DNA from 4 places in the Traorella sp. mt218 genome. Region 3 is predicted to be linked to each of the others. Evidence: predicted binding sites of a transcription regulator. Region 3 holds the regulator's gene; each other region holds the start of a gene.
The links. Region 3 encodes Rex, which represses fermentation and respiration genes when NADH is low (regulators of the CRP and FNR family bind a similar motif). Its sites were predicted from a motif close to GTGAANNNNTTCAC; they were not measured.

Region 1: a site for Rex is predicted at 3,062-3,075, ahead of ACZYT3_RS03125 (PTS fructose transporter subunit IIC). Genes of this name have one in related genera too.
Region 2: a site for Rex is predicted at 3,375-3,388, ahead of gap (type I glyceraldehyde-3-phosphate dehydrogenase). Genes of this name have one in related genera too.
Region 4: a site for Rex is predicted at 1,514-1,527, ahead of adhE (bifunctional acetaldehyde-CoA/alcohol dehydrogenase). Genes of this name have one in related genera too.

The regions. Positions count from the first base shown of each region.
Region 1 is NZ_JBVAYM010000004.1:32,544-37,898, reverse strand. Features, by position in the region: gene dnaX (DNA polymerase III subunit gamma/tau) at 1-1,207, shown strand, start outside; gene ACZYT3_RS03140 (YbaB/EbfC family nucleoid-associated protein) at 1,212-1,508, shown strand; gene recR (recombination mediator RecR) at 1,508-2,101, shown strand; gene ACZYT3_RS03130 (DeoR/GlpR family DNA-binding transcription regulator) at 2,174-2,929, opposite strand; gene ACZYT3_RS03125 (PTS fructose transporter subunit IIC) at 3,185-4,243, shown strand; gene ACZYT3_RS03120 (transaldolase family protein) at 4,303-4,968, shown strand; gene ACZYT3_RS03115 (NAD(P)-dependent oxidoreductase) at 4,961-5,355, shown strand, end outside.
Region 2 is NZ_JBVAYM010000002.1:163,160-168,514, reverse strand. Features, by position in the region: gene ACZYT3_RS01960 (Mini-ribonuclease 3) at 1-234, opposite strand, end outside; gene cysS (cysteine--tRNA ligase) at 234-1,568, opposite strand; gene ACZYT3_RS01950 (hypothetical protein) at 1,828-2,124, opposite strand; gene gap (type I glyceraldehyde-3-phosphate dehydrogenase) at 2,301-3,314, opposite strand; gene ACZYT3_RS01940 (GNAT family N-acetyltransferase) at 3,486-4,397, opposite strand; gene ACZYT3_RS01935 (hypothetical protein) at 4,407-4,676, opposite strand; gene ACZYT3_RS01930 (hypothetical protein) at 4,743-5,168, opposite strand; gene whiA (DNA-binding protein WhiA) at 5,211-5,355, opposite strand, start outside.
Region 3 is NZ_JBVAYM010000034.1:10,226-15,580, reverse strand. Features, by position in the region: gene tsaB (tRNA (adenosine(37)-N6)-threonylcarbamoyltransferase complex dimerization subunit type 1 TsaB) at 1-397, shown strand, start outside; gene rimI (ribosomal protein S18-alanine N-acetyltransferase) at 394-837, shown strand; gene tsaD (tRNA (adenosine(37)-N6)-threonylcarbamoyltransferase complex transferase subunit TsaD) at 834-1,841, shown strand; gene ACZYT3_RS12015 (redox-sensing transcriptional repressor Rex) at 1,900-2,538, shown strand; gene asnS (asparagine--tRNA ligase) at 2,766-4,148, shown strand; gene ACZYT3_RS12005 (N-acetylmuramoyl-L-alanine amidase) at 4,213-5,355, shown strand, end outside.
Region 4 is NZ_JBVAYM010000022.1:4,922-10,276, forward strand. Features, by position in the region: gene ACZYT3_RS10245 (HIT family protein) at 1-55, opposite strand, end outside; gene hflX (GTPase HflX) at 139-1,362, shown strand; gene adhE (bifunctional acetaldehyde-CoA/alcohol dehydrogenase) at 1,674-4,322, shown strand; gene ACZYT3_RS10260 (hypothetical protein) at 4,465-5,145, opposite strand; gene ACZYT3_RS10265 (hypothetical protein) at 5,272-5,355, opposite strand, start outside.

The sequences.
Region 1 (5,355 bases), on a different contig from region 3:
ACATGTAATTTTTATTTTCGCAACCACAGAACCACATAAGGTGCTGCCGACGATCATATCCCGTTGTCAAAGATATGACTTCACAAAAATCAGCGTTAAGGATATGATGGAGAGCATAAAAAAAATATTGGAGAAGGAAAATATTCAATATGAAGAAGAAGCAGTGCGTCTTGTATGTCAGCTGGCTGATGGTGGAATGCGTGATGCATTAAGTATCGTTGATCAAGTTATTGCATATTCACTTGATAAACTTACCTGTGAGGCTATTAATGCAATTTATGGAATCGTAACTGTTCCTGAAAAAATAGAGCTTCTTCAGATGGTGTCAAATCAGGATGCCAAAGGTTGTATGCAGAAAATCAATGAATTTGCAGAACGTGGCATTGATATAAAAAGATGTACTAATGATATGATTGAAATATTAAAAGAAAGTGTTATCCACGATTACACAAAAGACGCTTCGTTGTGTACCATCTTAAATAAAGATGAGATTCATGATGCGAAGCTTGGACGGTCTACAAAGGAAAGATTGTCTATGATTGAAGAGTTGATCAAGGCTTATGATCAATATCGGTTCGCATCCAACATACAATCTTATTTTGAGGTGTGTCTATTGAATATGATGTCTATTGAAAATAAAGAAGTGAATGTTTCACGTGAAACATCTTCAACTGATGATATACCTGATATAACTGAAACTGCAGAAGAAAGTGCAATCGAGTCACCACCTGAAACAAAACAATCTGTAAAAAAAGAAATAAAAGGATTAGATCATGAATATATGATTTCATTGCTAGTAGGAGCTAATAAGACATATAAACATGAAGATTTATCAAAGCTAGAAAAGCTATCAAATTATTATCTTAGTCCGGCATGGGCAAGGTATGCAAATCTGTTACGAGACATGAATTTAGTTGCCAGCGGTAAAGAATATATTATCGTTGGTGTTAAGAACGAAGCAATTGCAAATGAAATCAACGAATTAGATGCTCAAGGAGCTTTTATAGATTTCATGGAAGTCCTATTATCAAAGAAGAAAAAGGTATTTGCTATTACAAATGAGGAACAGAAACAGCTTATCAACGAATTTATACAACGTCAAAAAAGTCATACGTTACCGGAAGCAGCTTCAGTAAAGCTGGAAGAAGATAGTCTTGAATTAGTGAAAAATCTATTTGGAGAAGAAAATATAGAAATAAAGGAGTAAGAAGATGAATATACAAGCATTATTAAAACAGGCTCAGAAAATGCAGGCTGATCTAAAAAAAGTCGAACAGGAATTAGAAGCCAGAGTTTATGAAGAAGAAAATGAGTTTGTTCGTGTTGAATGTGATGGAAAATATCATATCAATACGATCGAAATCAAAAATAAAAATCTAGAAGATATTGAAATGCTTCAAGACATGATTGCTGTTGCAGTTAATAAGGTCATTGAAAAAGCTAAAACGGAACATGAACAAGAGCTGTCAAAAATTACAGGCGGCGTTAAAATGCCGGGAGCATTCTAATGTATCCAGCATTATTTGAAACACTCGTAGAGAGCTTTAGAAAATTGCCGGGAGTTGGACAAAAGACAGCTGAACGTTATGCTTTTGAATTTTTAAAATGGGATCAGGAAGAAATTGATGAATTTTTAAAGGTTTGTTCTATAGCCAAAAAAAATCTCCATACATGCAAGATATGTGGTAATTTAGCGGAAGATGAACTATGTGAAGTATGTAAGGATACTACCAGAGATACGAGTACGATCTGTGTGGTTGAACAAGTGCAGGATTTAATCGCCATGGAAAAGACTCATGAATATAAAGGTGTCTACCATGTTCTTAACGGAGTAATCTCACCATCAAAAGGGATACTTCCGGATGACATCAATATAGATTCATTGATAAAAAGATGTGATGATACAATCTCAGAAGTGATCATTGCGACAAATCCAACAGTTGAAGGAGAAACAACAGCTTTATATTTATCAAAACTTTTGGAAAAGAAAAATATTCAAGCGACAAGAATCGCTCATGGCCTGCCGATGGGAGCTCATTTAGATTATGCAGACGAAATGACATTGATCAAAGCCATGGAAAACAGAAAAAAGATGGAATAAAAATCAGAGTAATCTGATTTTTTTTATGTGATATGAAAAAAATAGTATCATCATATAAATGCTTACTACACTTTATACAGATGGCCAAAGTAATTCAATTTGATTACTGGAACAATAATCAATGTACGACTGATCGGGCATTTGATCTGTGATGATGGTATGGAAAGCATTAACAGAAGCGAAAGTCGCTAAACCTGCCCGGCCAAATTTACTGTGATCGACTACAAGGATAGATTGTTGAGATTGTTTAACAGCCAAGCTTTTTATATCATGCTCACAAATATCAGAATTAGTAGCTCCTTTTTGTAAAGAAAAACCATTTGCAGCTATGAAAGCTTTGTCCAAGTTATATTTTTTTAATATCTTTACTGTATCATAATTTGCACAACAGTTTGTGGAATTAATAAATTCACCGCCAAGAAAAATAATCTTGAAATTTTTAAATTTCTTACATAAATATACGACATTCATATTGTTGGTGATTATTGTGATGTTTTTGACATTTTTAAGAGAGTCGATAATATGAATCGTTGTCGTTCCGGAGTCGATAAAAATAGAATCATTATCTTTGATCAGTGAAGCAGCTAATACTCCTATCCTGTGTTTCGATTGTATATTTCGATCGAACCTTTTATCATAAGGTATCGTATTGATGACTGCACGAACACCACCATAATGTTTCTCGATGAGTCCTTGCTTTTCCAGTATATCTAAATATCTTCTTAATGTACTTTCAGATAATTCAAACTGATATATCAGTTTTTCCATAGAGATTTCTTGTTCGGATTCAATGAGTTCTTGAAGCATGTTGATTCTTTCTTTTTTCATATCTTTTATTCCTCTTATTTATTACGTTCACATAATATCAGATATTTATTCAATCGGCGAGTTAAATATTAATAAAAATGAATAATTTCATCAAAATTATAATTAATTTTGTCAAAATTAATAAAAAAATTAGTGAATTTATTCAAAATATTATCATTTTGAATTGATTACTTTTTTTATAATCCATAAAATGAAAGTAGGACATAGATCTTTTCTAATCAGCGCTGAATCATATGAAAAGAGAAGGAGGGTAATATGTCAAAGAAAAAAATTAGTATAAGAACAAGTCTTATGACAGGTGTTTCTTATATGGTACCGGTGATCGTTGCAGGAGGACTTTGTATTGGTATTGCAAGAATTTTAGGCGGTTATGATGTTGGTAATGCTGAAGGTACAATTGGTTATATGATTAATCAAATCGGAAATGCTTCCATGTCATTTATCGTACCGGTTTTAGCTGCTGCGATTGCTTATTCAATTGCAGAAAGACCGGGTATTGCACCGGGTCTGGTAGCGGGTTATTTATCGACACAAATTCAGGCAGGTTTCTTAGGAGGAATCTTTGGAGGCTTGTTGGCCGGTTATGTTGTTGCGGCAATTATAAAATATATCAAGCTTCCTAAAACAATGCAGGGACTTATGCCTATTATTGTAATTCCGCTGATTTCAAGTTTAGTTGTTGGTTTAGTAATGATCGTATTAATCGGTCCTCCGATCGCTGCATTACAATCATGGATTTTAGCGACAATGACATCATTACAGGGTGGATCGAAAGCTTTGCTTGGCAGTATTATAGGTGCTATGATGGGCTTTGATTTAGGAGGTCCGGTGAATAAAACAGCTTGCCTGTTCGCAAATGGCTTATTAGCTGAAGGTGTATATGGACCAACGGCAGCTAAATTGGTCGGTGGAATGATACCTCCGCTTGGAGTTGCTTTAAGTGTATTGATTGCCAGAAAAAAATATACTCCTTCTGAACATGAAGCTGCAAAAGCAGCATTACCGATGGGACTTTGTTTCATAACTGAAGGTGTATTACCTTTTGCCGCAACAGATCCGATTCGTGTCATCGTTTCTACGGTTGCTGGATCAGCTGTTGGCGGAGCACTTACAATGCTATGGGGAGTTGAAAGTCAGATTCAGGCAGGTGGTATCTTTATCGTACCGTTCATGAATAAACCTTGGATGTTTATGCTGGCATTAGTTATTGGATCTATCGTAACAGCTCTCGTTTTAACATTATTGAAGCCTGCCAAACCAGTGACAACAGAAGAAACAGAAGAAACTGTAGAATTAGATATAGATATTAAATAAATAGCATGTCTGTTGTTTCATAAATACTTGAAACAACAGACATATCTTAGGAGAAATATATGAAATATTTTTTAGACAGTGCAAAAATTGATGAAATACGATATGCATATAAATATTTGAAAATAGATGGTGTTACAACAAATCCGAATCATATAAAAAATAGTGGTAAATCATTTAATAAAATATGCAAAGAACTGGCAGATGAGTTTAAAAATGTAAATTTTCCGATTTCTATTGAAATAGATCCACATATGGATAAAGCTGAGGATATGATCCGTGAAGGAAGGAAATATGCGTCATTATCTTCAAATTTTGTCATAAAGATTGCCTGTACTGAACAGGGACTGATTGCTGCGGAGCAATTAGTGAAAGAAGGAATCAAAACAAATATTACACTTGTTTTCTCTGTATCTCAGGCACTTCAGGCAGCTCGTATCAATAGTACATATGTATCACCGTTTATTGGATGGAAAGAAAACAACGGTGAAGATGGAGTCAGCTATCTGAAGAATATAAAAGATATCTATCAAAATTATGGTTACAAGACAGAAATCATAGCTGCGGCAGTACGTAATGGATATCAAATTGGAAAAATAGCTGCTTATGGTATTGATATCGTTACGGCAGGTTTAAGTGTTTATCAGGATAGCTTATATCATCCATTTACAAGCTATGGCATTCAGAAATTTTGTAAAGCGTGGGAGGAAACGAAGCAAGATGAATAAAGTAATAGGATTCATCGGTCTTGGCATCATGGGAGAAGCGATGGCTGCAAATTTGATCAAAAAGAGTGGATGTAAGGTCATCGTTTATGATATCATTCCTGAAAAAATAGAAGTTTTAACGAAATTAGGCGGTAAGAAAGCCAGTTCTGTGGAACAGTTAAGTGCAGACAGCGATATTATCATTACAATGGTGCCTGCCTCGAAACAAACGATAGAAGTGTATGAGAATATTTTGAAAGGCTTACGTAAAAATGCGTTGTGTATCAATATGTCAACGATTGAACCTGATACGCATTTGAAAATCGTAGATCTTGTTGAACAGAAACAGGCAAACATATTAGATGCACCAGTTGTGAAAAGTAAGGCAGCAGCCATTGAAGGAAAGCT
Region 2 (5,355 bases), on a different contig from region 3:
AGCATTTCTGCCGCGCTTGATAATTTCCAGCTCTTCTTCATCAAAGAAATTCTTCTCGATCAAAACATTCAGATAATGCGCCTGCGCTTTGGCGCTGACATAATGAGAGGTCATCTTCTGAAGATCATTTGGCTTTTGATAGCCTGCCCGAACGAGCCTTTCCCTGACCCAAAGAGTCATGACCGCATCACCGATAAAAGCCAATGTAGTGCCATTATAAGGAACGATTTCCATTATAAGACCCCTTTTTCCATCAGCTTCTGACGATAGCCGTCTGCCTTTTCAAAATCTTTGACAGCCTTAGCTTCATTCCATTTCTGATACAATTCGTAACTTTCTTCATCCAGCACCGTACGTTCGATACGAATGCCAAGGACATGCATCATTCCTTCAAGAGCTGCCACCAGCTTCGATACGGTATCATAATCGATCTCACGGACACGCAAGGCGCTATTCAACTGCTTTACCGTTTCAAAAACAACACTAAAGGCATTCGGAGTATTTAAATCATCGTTCATTTCATCAAGGAAAGAATTCCACAATTTTTCATCCTTTTCAGCTTTAAAATCTTTGTGAGCCAATTGCATTTTTACACAAGCCTGCTTGTAAGAATTCATCACTTTATTCAATTCGTTACGAGCACTTTCTATGACTTCATCATTAAAATTCAACGGTGCACGATAATGTGCCGATAAGAAAGCCCATCTCAAGACATTGCCGCCAATCTCTTTAACCATATCCTTGATCAGAAGCGTATTGCCTAAAGACTTGGACATTTTTACACCATCCAGATTCAGCATGCCGTTATGCAGCCAATAATTCGCAATGTGTGTATGAAAACAAGCTTCACTCTGTGCAATCTCATTTTCATGATGCGGAAACTTCAGATCCATACCGCCACCATGAATATCAATACGATGACTCTTAAATTCCTTATTGATCATGACCACACATTCTGTATGCCATCCCGGACGTCCTTTTGACCAAGGTGAATCCCAGTTGATACCCTCATCTGTCTTTTTCCACAATGTAAAATCCAACGGATTCTCCTTTAAGGAATTTTCATCAATTCTGGCACCTACCATCAGATCATCGATCCGCTGCTTGCTTAAAGCACCATAATGTTCAACAGCATTAACTCTGAAATAAACATCTCCATCAACGACATAAGCTGCTTTTTTATCTACCAGATCCGCAATAAAAGCAATGATCTCATCCATCGTTTCCGTTACCTTCGGTGTGATATCCGGGATATCCGCATTTAAGCTGCGGCGGTCCTCATTATATCCCTCAATGTATTTCTCCGTCAGCTCCGCTTCACTAATACCTTCTTCTTTTGCCCTTTTTATGATCTTATCATCCACATCCGTGAAATTTGAAACATAGGTAACATCATAACCTAATGCTTCAAAGGTCTTCTTCAGCGTATCATAAACAATGATCGGCCGCCCATTACCGATATGCGGGCGGTTATACACCGTAGGTCCGCACACATACATACTGACCTTCCCTTCTTCAATAGGAATAAATTTTTCCATCTTATTGGTATAGCTGTTAAATAATTTCATCTTTTTCCCTCCTGATAATAAAAAAAGCATCTCTTAAAGACGCTTGATCACGCGGTTCCACTTTAATTGAATATATCCACTCATTTATGTTAACGCCATCCACGTACTTGATTAAAGTCCCTAGAAGGTGCATTTCATCCACTCCTAACAGCTTTTTCCACCCTTCAAGCCTCTCTGAAGTTATTTTATGGATGCTCTTTCCTTCATCACCGGTTTTACTTAATCTTTATACCACAACTCCTATAAAATGTAAACAGAATTACACACGATTCTGTCCCATGAAATTTCTTTTTTCAAATTTATTGACGGGCATACTTTGATCTTTCCTTATTTTCATCTCCACCAAAATAAGATTGTTATTCAAGGAAGCATTCGCTTTTAACAAGACCTTGGCTTCATGGGTGGCAGAGAGAGGGATATAGTCACTGAGATGAAACTGCTTTTTAAGAAGCTGATGAAGCCCGCTGTTCTCGAACACCTTATGAAGAACATGGGCAGGCTTCAGATCAGGAAATTTACGGTTATAGAAACGGTTGGGAAGAGAAAAGGCTTTCAAGATGTCTCCTTGATAGAAAAAAGAGTATTCACACAGATATTAATGACTATCATAACATAAATCACACTTAACTTTTTTCATTCTCTTTCATTTTCTTCCTGTCCATCAAAATTGAAATTTCCTAATATATAAAAAAACCGGGTTGTGTTGCCCCGGTTTTTGTCTTTTATCTTTAATTAAGCTAATTCAGAGAAGTATTTGATTGTTCTAACCATCTGGCTAGTGTATGAATTTTCGTTATCATACCAAGAAACAACCTGAACCTGAGTCGTTCCGTTATCCATAGGCTTAACCATTGTCTGAGTAGCATCGAACAATGAACCATAAGTGATACCGATGATATCGCTAGATACCAACTGTTCTTCAGTATAACCGAAAGATTCGTTGCTTGCAGCCTTCATAGCAGCATTTACCTGATCAACAGTTACATTTCCTTCAACAACAGCAACTAAGATCGTAGTTGAACCTGTAGGAACTGGAACACGCTGAGCAGAACCGATCAACTTACCGTTCAATTCAGGAATAACCAAACCGATAGCCTTAGCAGCACCAGTAGAGTTAGGAACGATGTTCACAGCAGCAGCTCTTGAACGTCTTAAATCACCTTTTCTCTGAGGTCCATCAAGAGTCATCTGATCACCTGTGTAAGCATGAACAGTAGTCATGATACCTGACTGGATAGGAGCTAAATCATTCAATGCTTTAGCCATAGGAGCCAGGCAGTTAGTTGTACAAGAAGCAGCTGAGATGACTGTATCTTCCGGCTTCAATACTGTGTGGTTAACGTTGTAAACAACTGTAGGAAGATCGTTTCCTGCAGGAGCAGAAATAACAACCTTACGAGCACCTGCTTTGATATGAGCAGAAGCTTTTTCCTTAGAAGTATAGAATCCTGTACATTCCAATACAACATCTACTCCTAATTTGCCCCAAGGCAGGTTAGATGCATCAGCTTCCTTGTAGATTTCGATTTCCTTGCCATCTACAGTGATTGAAGATTCACCAGCACTAACCTTGTCAGCTAATGCATATCTTCCCTGAGCTGAATCGTATTTTAATAAGTGAGCAAGCATTTTAGGGCTTGTTAAGTCGTTGATCGCAACAACTTCATAACCTTCTGCACCAAACATCTGTCTGAATGCAAGACGTCCAATACGTCCAAAACCATTAATTGCAACTTTAACTGTCATTTTTTTAAAGTCCTCCTTCTAAACAAACATATTATACAATTTTTAATAGAAAAGTCAATTGAGAAATCTTTCACTTATCCACTTTTTCATGCACCGATATGAACAAAGAGCGAATATAAGCGCATACATTCATCAAAAGACAAACAAACCAATGATTTCCATATATTTATCTTAATATTTTTCATTCATGAACCGTGGTTTTTTTGTCAGTAAATAAGCCTCCTTGCTTGTCTTTACACGAGCGTTATAAAGCTTATTAAAAAGAGGAAAATTGTTGCAGCGGACCATGACGGCACACCTTTTTCTCGGAATCGCCAATGGAAAGAGCTTTTCAATATGCTCGGCCTCGCTCAGCTCCAATATGATCAGATCATTCAGCCCCAAAGCAGCCCTGCACAAACGCAAAAAAGCATTGCTTCCAAGATAGATGATCTCTTTTACCTTCACTTGTTTTTTCTCTGTGGAAAAGCGGATATATCCCATTGGCTTGGCACGATGCCGAACGATCAATATCCTCTCATTCATGCTGTTGGCTTCCTTTATCATCACTTCAAAATCATGCAGCGAACGCACTTTATAACCATCAAAATGTTTCATGAATTCATCATAGACTTCCTTGAGCTCAAAAGCCTGTGCATCTTCAAACACATCGTTCTGACTGACATTTTCAAAATGACGTTCATTTAACTCATAATAGCGATGCTGCGTTCCTTCCTGAAAACCATAATTTTCCCAAAACTTATAAGAGGTAGCTTCCACAAAGGTAAATAAAGCCTTCTTTTCACATTCATCGATCACACTTTTTAAACATTCATCCAATGATGAAGTTTTCCGATAATCGGGATGAACGGCAACATGAGATAAAAATGTACTCTTTAAAAGGCGGTTATGAAACATGATATTCATATCACGCATAAAAACACTGGCGACAAGCTTTTCATCCTTTTCACATAAGATCGTTTTCCCATCATTCATGCCATAATTAAAAAAGCAGTTGATCGTTTCACTGTTTTTTATAGAAAAACTGCTTTGCCAGAGATTATAAATGGCGCTCTTATCTTTTTCACTAGCCTCTTTGATCATCTTTCTCACCTATTTTTCTACTGTTTCCGTATATTCGACATCAATGACATCACTTTTGATCTTTCCTCTTGTCTGATAATTTCGAGGTTCATAATCATCTTCATAACTTCTCGAAGAATAATAGCTTGTCGTATGATCCAGACGTCTTTTTCTTTTGAAATAGCTGATGACCATCAGAACTACAACAATCGGAAGAATGATCGGAAGCAGATTTATAAAAAACGCGATGACTGCTAAAATAATGGCTCCATATATAATAATCGTAATAAAATCTCTCATTCTCATCACCTGCATCAATTATACATGAAACTTTGAAAATTGTATATTACATTTTTGACACAAAGCTTACAGCTTTATCGCCAGAAAAGCACATAAAATGCATAAGAGAAACAATCCCGAAAGAACCCATAACGAAGAATTTTCTCTTTCAGGCTTTTCATTTTGTGCGATCACAATGACTTCATCTTTTTGAAGCTTATGTAAATAGCCTTCAAATTCCACATTTACTCTTGCCACTCCTTCATTGATCAGCTTTGACTGGAGAAGAACTTCATCAACATAGATATAATAGGCATTATCCATCGTCATTTCTTCTTCCAATTGAATGATTTCTGCTTTTTTTAGATATTCACAGGCTTGTTGACGCCCGCTTTCGTCATAAAAAAGCACATTAAAAAAATCAGTCTGAATCTGTGTTTCTTCATTCATGAATACCAGCTGTGTTTCATCACATCTGGCAAGACTTACATTTACCCATAATAAAAGACTCATCCACATAAGATCACCTTAGTTATCTTGAGCCTTTTTATCATTTTAATTCTCTTGTTTTCGATATGTTGCGGCAATCTCAGCCATCTTATTCAAACGGTGACGCATTCCCGACTTCGATATCGTTTCCAAATATTCCTGTTCATAGTATTCACAAAGCTCATTCAGACTGGCTTCAGGATGTTTTTTT
Region 3 (5,355 bases):
GCCTGGAAGCTATACTGGCGAACGCATTGCGATGACTTTCGCAAAGGTCTTATGTACGCAGAAGCCTATTGATTTATATACGATACCTACTTATTTGATATTTGCAGGTCAAAACAGTGGAGAAGTTATTTTAGATGCCCGCAGCAATCGCGTTTATTGCGGAACATGTGAAAACGGAAGACTTGTTAGTGAAACGATAAAAACACTTGATCAAATCAAAGAAGACAAAGATAAAGGGATCAACATCATGGGGGATACCTACCTTATAGGTGAAGAAAATAAAGAAATCGATCTGGCTGCGAATTTCATAGCAGTGAAATGTTCATGGAAGAAAGTTGCAAATGTACATACACTGACACCTCATTATTTAAAAAATAAGGAAGAATTAGTAAAATGATCCGTGAAATGACGCCTGATGATCTGGATCAGGTAATGGATATCGAAAAAGAAGCGTTTCATGAGCATTGGAAACGTGAAGATTTCGAATATGAAATTTCAAAAAATGAATTTTCAAATATGAAGGTATATGAAAAAGATGGTCAAGTCTTAGGAATGGTTGGCTATTACATTCTTTTTGATGATGCCCAGATCACGACATTGGCAGTGTCGCATCAAGCCAGACGTCATGGCATTGCTTATGAGTTGATGAGCTATGTCATCGAACAGTGCGACCGGCAAAAATGCAGCGTCCTTTCGCTGGAGGTTAGGAAAAGTAATGAAGCTGCCATTCATTTATATAAAAAATGTGGCTTTTATGAGATGAATATAAGAAAAGGCTATTATGAAGACGGGGAGGATGCCCTTTTCATGATGAAAGCTTTAGGAGGAAACATATGAGTAAGATACTGGCAATTGAATCAAGCTGCGATGAAACTGCAGCAGCAGTGATCGAGGATGAGCATATTGTTCTTGCGAATGTCGTAGCGACACAGATCGATGTCCATAAAGAATATGGCGGCGTGATTCCGGAAATTGCTTCACGCATACATATTGAAAATATTTCTATGGTCATTAATGAATGCCTAAAAAAAGCAAATTTAAAAATGGAAGATATCGATGCCGTTGCTTTTACGCAGGGTCCCGGTCTGATCGGCAGCCTGCATGTAGGCGTTCAGGCCGCTAAAACACTGGCATGGGCATTTAAGAAGCCATTGGTACCTGTTCATCACATTGCAGGACATATTTATGCCAATCGTCTTGTCAGTGAATTGCATTTTCCATTGCTGGCATTAGTTGTCAGCGGTGGCCATACCGAACTGATCTATATGAAGGATGAGTGGAGCTTTGAGGTGTTAGGAACTACTCAGGATGATGCGATCGGTGAGGCTTTTGATAAGGTGGGCAGAGTTTTGGGGCTTCCTTATCCGGGCGGTGTATATATTGATAAATTATCAAAGCAGGGAAAAAATATATATAAGCTGCCGAAACCAAAACCGGAAAAAGAACTCGATTTTTCTTTCTCGGGCCTTAAATCCGGAGTATTGCAATTTATCAAGCGTATGGAGCGTCAAAATGAAACATTTAAACCTGAGGATCTTGCTTGCTCCTTTCAGGAAACAGCCATCAGCTGTCTGTTAGAAAGAGCTGATAAGGCATTAGCAAGCTTTAAGGTGAAACAGTTTGTATTGGCCGGTGGAGTGGCTGCCAATAGCTGTTTACGTGAGCATGTGACCAATGATCTTCAGAAAAAATATCCAAACGTTGAATGTCTGATCCCACCGCTGTCGTGTTGCACAGATAATGCCGCTATGATCGGTGTTGCCGGAAGTGTTGCTTATCGTCATGGTGTACGGGCCGGTTTTGATGTCAGTGCGGATCCGGGAATGGATCTCGAAAGTTAAATAAATTAGATTATTCACAAAGATTTACTTTTGTGATATACTGATTGTAGGTGATCGTATGACAAACAAAAATGTGCCAAAGGCAACGCTTCAAAGATATCCCCTATATTTAAAAGCATTGAGAAAGCTTGCAAATTCGGGCGTAGAAAGGATTTTATCGAAGGAATTAAGTGAATATGTAAATATTGAATCAACAACGATACGTCGTGATTTTTCATTTCTCGGTAATCTTGGAAAGCAAGGATACGGATATGATGTGTCAAAACTGATTGATATTTTTTCACAAGAGCTTGGATTAGATTTTGATGAAAAAATTATTTTGATTGGTGCCGGAAATCTTGGCCGGGCATTAATGAAATATAATAAATGGAATTATGTTGTCGGTGAGATAACATGTGCTTTTGATGTTTCTGCGGATAGACAGGGAGTACGTTTTGGCATTCCGGTCTATGATCTTAGTGAATTGGAAGAAAAAATTCCTCAAGGATGTCGAATTGCGATCCTTGCTGCCAGTACTGATATCCAACAGACCGTGGACAGACTGGTGAAGTGTGGTATCGTAGGCATCGTTGATTTTACCCATGAGCACATTCAAGTGCCAAAAGGGGTTGCAATTAAGTATGTTGATGTAGTATCATCTATACAGGAGCTTGTTTTTGAAACAAATGCTTTAGATAAGAAAACGGCAAAGAAATGAGTCACCCATTGACTCCCTTATCAGCGACTTCATGATGGTGAAAGATGAAGAAGGGAAGATGAGCGTGGAACACTCATGGAGCTGAACCGGAGAAATTGAGTAGACGGTTACGCGGGCAGGCGTTATATGCATATAAGATGCGTATCAGAAGGTACGAATCAGGATGGCACCGCGTTATTACGTTCCTGAATGGGAACGTTTTTTTATAAGAAAAAGGAGAAAGAGATATGTTTGAATTTATGACGATTCGTGAATTGTATGAAATGGTTCAATCACAGAATCATATGGAATTGGATTCGATTGAGTATGTGCAGTTGCAAGGATGGGTCAGAACTAATCGTTGTAATGGTAAGCTGGGATTTATTGAGCTTAATGATGGTACTTATTTTAGAAATGCACAGCTCGTTTATCAGACAACGTTGAAAAACTTTGAGGAAGTACGCCATTATCGTACCGGAACTGCATTAACGATTACCGGTAAATTTGTTTTGACCCCAGAGGGCAAACAGCCTTTTGAAATCCAGGTGACTGAAAGCATATTGGAGGGGGATTGCGATGAGGATTATCCGCTGCAGAAGAAGCGTCATAGTTTCGAATATCTGCGTGAAATACCGCATATCCGTCCCCGTGCAAATACCTATTATGCTGTTTTCCGTTTAAGAAGCGTATTGTCCATGGCCATTCATGAATTTTTCCAGGATCAGGGCTTTGTCTATGTGCATACACCGATCATCACCGGCAATGACGGTGAGGGTGCAGGTGAAATGTTTAAGGCAACTGTACGCAGTGACGATAAATATGAAGAGGACTTTTTCGGAAAAGAAGCCTATCTGACTGTAACGGGTCAATTACACGTCGAAGCTTTTGCTTTGGCCTTTAGGGATGTCTACACATTCGGACCGGCTTTTAGGGCTGAAAATTCAAATACACCATTCCATGCATCGGAATTTTGGATGATCGAACCGGAAATTGCTTTTGCTGATTTAAACGACAATATGAATCTGATCGAAGATATGATCAAATACTGTATCGATTATGTATTAGAAAATGCACCTGAAGAAATGAAATTCTTCAATACGATGATCGATCATGATGTGATGAATCGTTTGAATATGATTCGTAACAGTGAATTTAAGCGCATGACTTATACGGAAGCCATTGAAATATTAGAAAAAGCAGATGTGAAGTTTGAAAACAAGGTTTCATGGGGCATGGATCTTAACCGTGAACATGAACGTTATATCTGTGAACAGATTGTCCATGGTCCGGTATTCCTGACCGACTATCCAAAAGATATCAAGGCGTTCTATATGCGTATGAATGATGATGGAAAAACGGTAGCCGCTTGTGATCTTCTCGTTCCGGGAGTAGGTGAGCTTGTTGGCGGCAGTCAGCGTGAAGAACGTTATGATGTACTGAAAAAGAGAATGGAAGATATGGGCATGAAAACCGAAAATCTGGAATGGTACATGGATCTAAGACGCTTTGGTGGCTGCAAGCATGCCGGATTTGGTCTTGGCTTTGATCGTTTCTTAATGTATTTAACGGGTATCGGTAATATTCGTGATACGGAACCATTCCCAAGAACACCAAGAAATCTGATATTCTAGACTCTGCATAGGGTCTAGTTTTTTTTTCACATTTCAACTATAATAATAGCGAAAGGAAAAGAATATGGCTTATGTAAAAAAACCGCGAAGAAAAATCAAATGGAAAATTGCAATTCCGCTGTTATGTTTAATTTTGTGTGTCATTTATCTTTTGATAAATGTTCTTTTCCCGCGTACAGAAAACAATGAAGGCGTACAGATCTGTTCTTATTCGGTTTCCAAGACCCATGCTTTATTGGAACAGGAATATGAAAGAACATATGAAATCAGCGATTATTTCTTTTATGGTGAAAATTTAAGTTTTCTGCAAGAACCTTATACATTAGGACAAAGTGACGATCTATTTGGAAAAACGATCCAGCTTAGAAATCTTTGCAACGATGAGAAGATATTGTTTCAATTATCCAATTCTGTTGATCAACAGATTGATCTGGGAGAATTAGAGGATGGTTTTTATGAGGTCTATGTCGTTAATAATCTTCAGGAATATCGCATGATCAGCACAAATGAGATCAGTGATGTTTTTCATACGGTCACCCGTAATGATGGAAGCAAAAAAGTTGAAGTTATTGCGACGAATAATTATTTAAAAGATACTGAATTAAGTCAGAATTATGTATATCTGAATATCACAAGTGACAAGGTTCAGGAAGATAAATATGATATTTTGATCGATCCGTTTGGCGGTAATGATGACTATGGCACAGGTGTTCGCTGGGGGTATCAGATCAACGGCTTAAATGAGAATGATGAAATGTATAAGGCTGCTCTGGTTTTGAAAGAAAAACTGGAGGAGTATGGTTTTGTTGTAGGCTTGACAAAAAATTCAATGGAACAGCAGATCAATACCAATGGTGTTGATGGCCGGGCTTATATTGGTTATGAACATGAAGCAAAGCTATACCTGAACCTGCAATTTAATGGCTCAGATTATTCTTCTACCAGTGGTATCGAAATTACGCATTCTTATTATGCTTCTTCAGCACTGGCTAACCAGATCATTCATGATTTAGAAGAAAGCGTAGGGCTGATGGGTTCAACGCTATATCCGGGAACGGTACAAAACGGTGTTTTGACGAATACCGCAAAAAATGCCGAAGGTATCCTGTATGATAATAATTCTGTGGTTCGTGAAACAGGCGGAGTCGCAACGGGAGCCGGCAGCATGAATGAATCCATGCGTGAGGAAAATGCATTTGCGAGCGGG
Region 4 (5,355 bases), on a different contig from region 3:
AGATAACAGATGAAGGAATTTCATGATCGATGATCTTACAAAATATACATGACATAGTTTTCTCTCCTTTTTTTATTATCATAATCCAACTTACGAAAAGTTTCAAGAATCTATGGTATAATAAATACAGGTGATGCTATGAATCATAAAATTGTATGTGCAGGATTGTATTTAGAAAAAGAAAAAGATGTCGAGGGCCAGTTTGAAGAAACGAAGGGTCTGGCGAGAGCCTGTGATTATGAAATCGTAGGAGAGATCATTCAAAGAAGAAGGACTCCTCATCCGGCAACTTATTTTGGTGAGGGAAAAATCTACGAGATCAAACAAATGATCGAAGAAACGCATGCTTCGGCATGTATGATTGCGGCACCAATCACGCCCAGTCAGATGCGTACTTTAAAAGAGATGTTAGGTGTGCGTGTATTTGACCGTAATGACTGTATCCTTGAGATCTTTGGTAAACGGGCACATACGAAACAGGCGAAGCTTCAGGTTGAATTGGCTACCTTGAAGCATGAGCTGCCTTTTGTCATCCATACTCAGCAAAATTTCTCCAGAATGCGTGGAGGCAGCAAGAATAAGGGTGAGGGTGAAAAGCAGTATCAATTAGACCGCAGAAAATATGAAATTCGTATTCAAAGAGTAGAAAAGGAACTGAAAGAAGTAAAAAAATCATTAGCGGCAATGAAAAGAAAACGCCATCGCTCTGATTTGAAAATGGTATCTTTGGTCGGTTATACCAATGCCGGAAAAAGCAGCTGTATGAATGAGATCCTCCGTTATTGTGAAATTGATGATGATAAGCATGTTTATGTCAAAGATATGTTGTTTGCGACCCTGGATGCTTCCATTCGTCATGTTTCTTATAAAGGAGTTGAATTTTTGATATCGGATACGGTAGGCTTCGTATCCCATCTTCCGCATGAATTGATCGATGCCTTTCACTCAACGCTGGAAAGCGTCAATGATGCTGACCTGATCCTGCAAGTCGTTGATGAGAGCAGTGAGCATGTTTTGGAACATATGGACGTAACACAAAAAACATTACAAAAGTTATCTGTCGAAGATACGCCGATGTGGGTGCTCCATAATAAGTGTGATTTATGTGAATACAAGAAAAATGAAAAAGATCATTTCTATATCAGTGCTGAAAAAGGCGTAGGTATCCGTGATGTCTTGGATGCGATCGCAGAGATGATACGCAAGGAAAAAACGATGATGGAAATAAGTGTTGATTATGAGGATGTTGATTTGAATGCAAAGGTTCATCGGTTTGCCAATATTCTTTCTTGTGTGGAAAAACAGGATCATTGGGAGTATCAGATCGAAGTTGATCATCGTTATGTATCTTTATTTCAATAAGTTGTGAATTAAGGTTAAAATTCACAAAAATGATATTTGGAAAACGACGGTTTGTGAAATCATAAATATAACAAAAAGCCCTAAAAAAAGGCTTTTTTTAATGCTTATAAACTGAAAGTGTTTTCATTTCACAAATACTTGAAAAATAAAAATGAAAAATTTCACAAATGATAAAAAGGAAGAAAAGAATTTGATGAGTAAGCCGGGGGTAAACGTTTTCATTTTACGATATGTGAAAAAAATAACAAATAATGCTTTACAAGTCCATTCACAAATGATATCTTTTGTGTGTGAAAAAAAGGAGAAGTAAAATGGCTGAAAAAACAGAAAAAAAAGAAGTAGTAGAAGAAGTTAAAGAAGAAGTAAGTCCTGCTGTTCAAGAAGTGAATAGACTTGTTGCGAATGCAGTAGAAGCTTTAGACGAATTTATGAAGCTTGATCAGGAACAGGTAGATTATATTGTTGCGAAAGCATCTGTAGCTGCTTTGGATCAGCATGGTGTCTTGGCAATGGCTGCTGTTGAGGAAACAGGACGAGGCGTCTTTGAAGATAAGGCAACGAAGAATTTGTTTGCTTGTGAGCACGTTGTAAACAATATGCGTCATACACGTACGGTTGGTATCATCAAAGAAGATGATGTCGATGGTATCGTTGAGATCGCAGAGCCGGTAGGTGTCATCTGTGGTATCGTACCAACAACAAACCCGACATCCACGGCCATCTTTAAATCATTGATTTGTTTGAAGACAAGAAACCCGATCGTTTTCTCATTCCATCCAAGTGCGGTAGAATGTTCCATCATGGCAGCACAGATCGTGTATAAGGCTGCAGTTGCTGCCGGTGCACCTAAGAACTGTATCCAGTGGATCGAACATCCAACGATGGAAGGAACGAATGCTCTGATGAACCATCCGGATGTTTCAACGATCCTGGCAACCGGTGGAAATGCAATGGTACGCGCTGCCTACTCATGTGGTAAACCGGCGTTAGGTGTTGGTGCTGGAAACGTTCCTGCTTATGTTGAAAAGACTTGTAACTTAAGACAGGCTGTCAATGATATCGTCTTGTCAAAAGCTTTTGATAACGGTATGATCTGTGCCAGCGAGCAGGCTGCTATCGTAGATAAAGAAATCTACAACGATTTCGTGAAAGAAATCAAAACGTATGGCGTTTACTTTGTCAATAAAAAAGAAAAAGAATTGCTTGAAAAATATATGTTCGGTGTAACGGCTTATTCAAAAGACGTTGACAGTGCGAAGCTGAATAGTGTCATGGTTGGAAAGGACGCTACATGGATTGCAAAGCAGGCCGGATTCGAAGTGCCTGAAAAGACGGTCATTTTGTGTGCTGAATGTAAAGAAGTCGGACCAAAAGAACCTCTGACACGTGAAAAATTATCACCGGTATTGGCAGTATTAAAGGCAAATTCAACAGAAGAAGGTATGACATTGGCAGAACAGATGGTTGAATTTAACGGTCTTGGTCATTCAGCTGCAATTCATACAAAAGATGAAGCCCTTGCAAAAGAATTTGGATTACGTGTGAAAGCGATCCGTGTCATCTGGAATTCACCGGCAACCTTTGGCGGAATCGGAAATGTATATAATGCCTTCCTTCCTTCATTGACATTGGGCTGTGGTTCTTATGGACATAACTCTGTAGGTAATAACGTCAGTGCAATCAATCTGTTGAATATTAAACGACTGGGGAGAAGAAATAACAATATGCAATGGTTCAAGGTTCCATCAAAGATTTATTTTGAAAGAGATTCTATCAAATACTTACAGGATATGCGTGAAATGACCCGTGTATTCATCGTAACAGACCGATCAATGGTTGATTTGGGATTTGTTAATAAGGTAACGGATCAGTTAAATCTGAGAAGAAACAAGGTACAGTACCAGCTTTTCTGTGATGTAGAACCGGATCCTTCAATCGCAACGGTACAGCGTGGTGTAGAAGTTATGAGAAGCTTCCAGCCGGATACGATCATTGCTCTTGGCGGTGGTTCTTGTATGGATGCTGCAAAGGGAATGTGGCTGTTCTATGAACATCCTGAAGTAAACTTCGATGATTTGAAACAGAAATTTATTGATATCCGTAAACGTGCTTTCCGTTATCCTGAATTAGGAAAGAAAGCCAATCTGGTATGTATCCCGACAACAAGTGGTACAGGTTCAGAAGTAACACCATTTGCCGTTATTTCAGATAAGATCGCAAATAAGAAATATCCATTGGCAGACTACTCGCTGACACCAACGATTGCCATCGTAGACCCTGCCTTTACGACAAATCTTCCGGCTTCAATTACAGCTGATACAGGTATGGACGTATTGACACATGCTACGGAAGCTTATGTTGCAACCTTAGCTAATGATTATACGGATGGATTATGCTTACAGGCTATCAAGATGGTATTCAAATATCTTCCTAGAGCTGTCAAAAATGGTAAGAATGATCCGGAAGCCAGAGAAAAGATGCACAATGCCAGCTGTATTGCAGGTATGGCATTCGCTAATGCCTTCTTAGGTGTCAACCACTCATTGGCACATAAGATCGGTGCTGAATTCCATGTTCCTCACGGACGTGCCAATGCCATTCTATTACCACACGTCATTCGTTACAATGGTACAAAACCACAGAAAAACTCTGTATGGCCAAAATACAACTACTACAAAGCTGATGAGAAATATCAGGAAATTGCAAAGCTGCTAGGTCTTCCTGCATCAACACCTGCAGAAGCAGTAGAATCTTATGCAAAGGCATGTGCTGAGTTAGGTGCAGAAGTCGGCATCAAGATGAACTTCGCTGATCAGAATATTGATGAAGCTACATGGAAGGCAGCTGAAAGAAAGATTGCTCTTCTTGCTTATGAGGATCAGTGTTCACCGGCAAACCCTAAACTGCCAATGATCAATGATATGATCGATATCCTTGAAAAATCTTATAAAGGAAACTAATTTAAAAAGCACCATACGATAGGGTATATATCGAAAAAACATCTGTTCACATGATGAACAGATGTTTTCTTAAGCAAATCTTTATCTAATTCAATGACTATAATAAATTCCATCTTCCTGTTGATGAATAAAGGAAGATATTTTATTTTTCTGCAATTACTTCCTTAACATCAAGAAGGATTTTCAATTCAAACAGAAATAAGATGAAAATACGCAAAATACCTCCGACAAAAGGAATATATCCAACCAATACGATCAGGCTCATAAAGATACAGTCTTTTCTCTTTGCACGGATATCATCATTACCAAGAATATATCCATATACCTTATAATAGGCCATAAATATGACAAATTCAAATAAGTAGGCAGCAAATATCATAATTGCGGAAATGAACAGCATAAAAGATGTATTGGGTGTAAAAGTAATCTGATCAGTCCCCATTATCAGGCTTTGAATGTTAGGGGTAGAGTTTACGATCTGCATGACGAAACCGGTAGCAATCAGAATAATTATAAATCCAATTCCAAATGCTTTTAAAAATACAACGGCAATTTTAGTCCAACTGCTCTTAATTAGCTCAAAGGATTGCGTAAAACACGTCTGAAGTCCTAAATCTCTTTTTTCAACAAGCAGTACATTCAAAAGATACCCAATCAAAACAACCATATAGAAAGATACGATGATAGAAAGCAATGAACCAATCATTCCTAGCTGATTCAATACATATTCCAAAACGGTTCCAATTAATACGATCACAAATATCTTGAACGCGATACCTGTATTGCTGAAGATTAAATTTACAGCTTCCTTTAAATTTTTCATAAATGATCCTCCTTTCTCTGAATGTTACGTTTCAATAAAACAATATAGAAACAATAAGATAGTCATGCATGTAATAACTGATCATACCCACGATTATTTTATAAATCCAAAAAGTTATATTTATTGTTAAAGCCTTTTTCCTTTCAATAAATAATATAAGTAATCTGCGATAAATACGATAGAACCCGTAATTTGAATCCAAACTTCCCA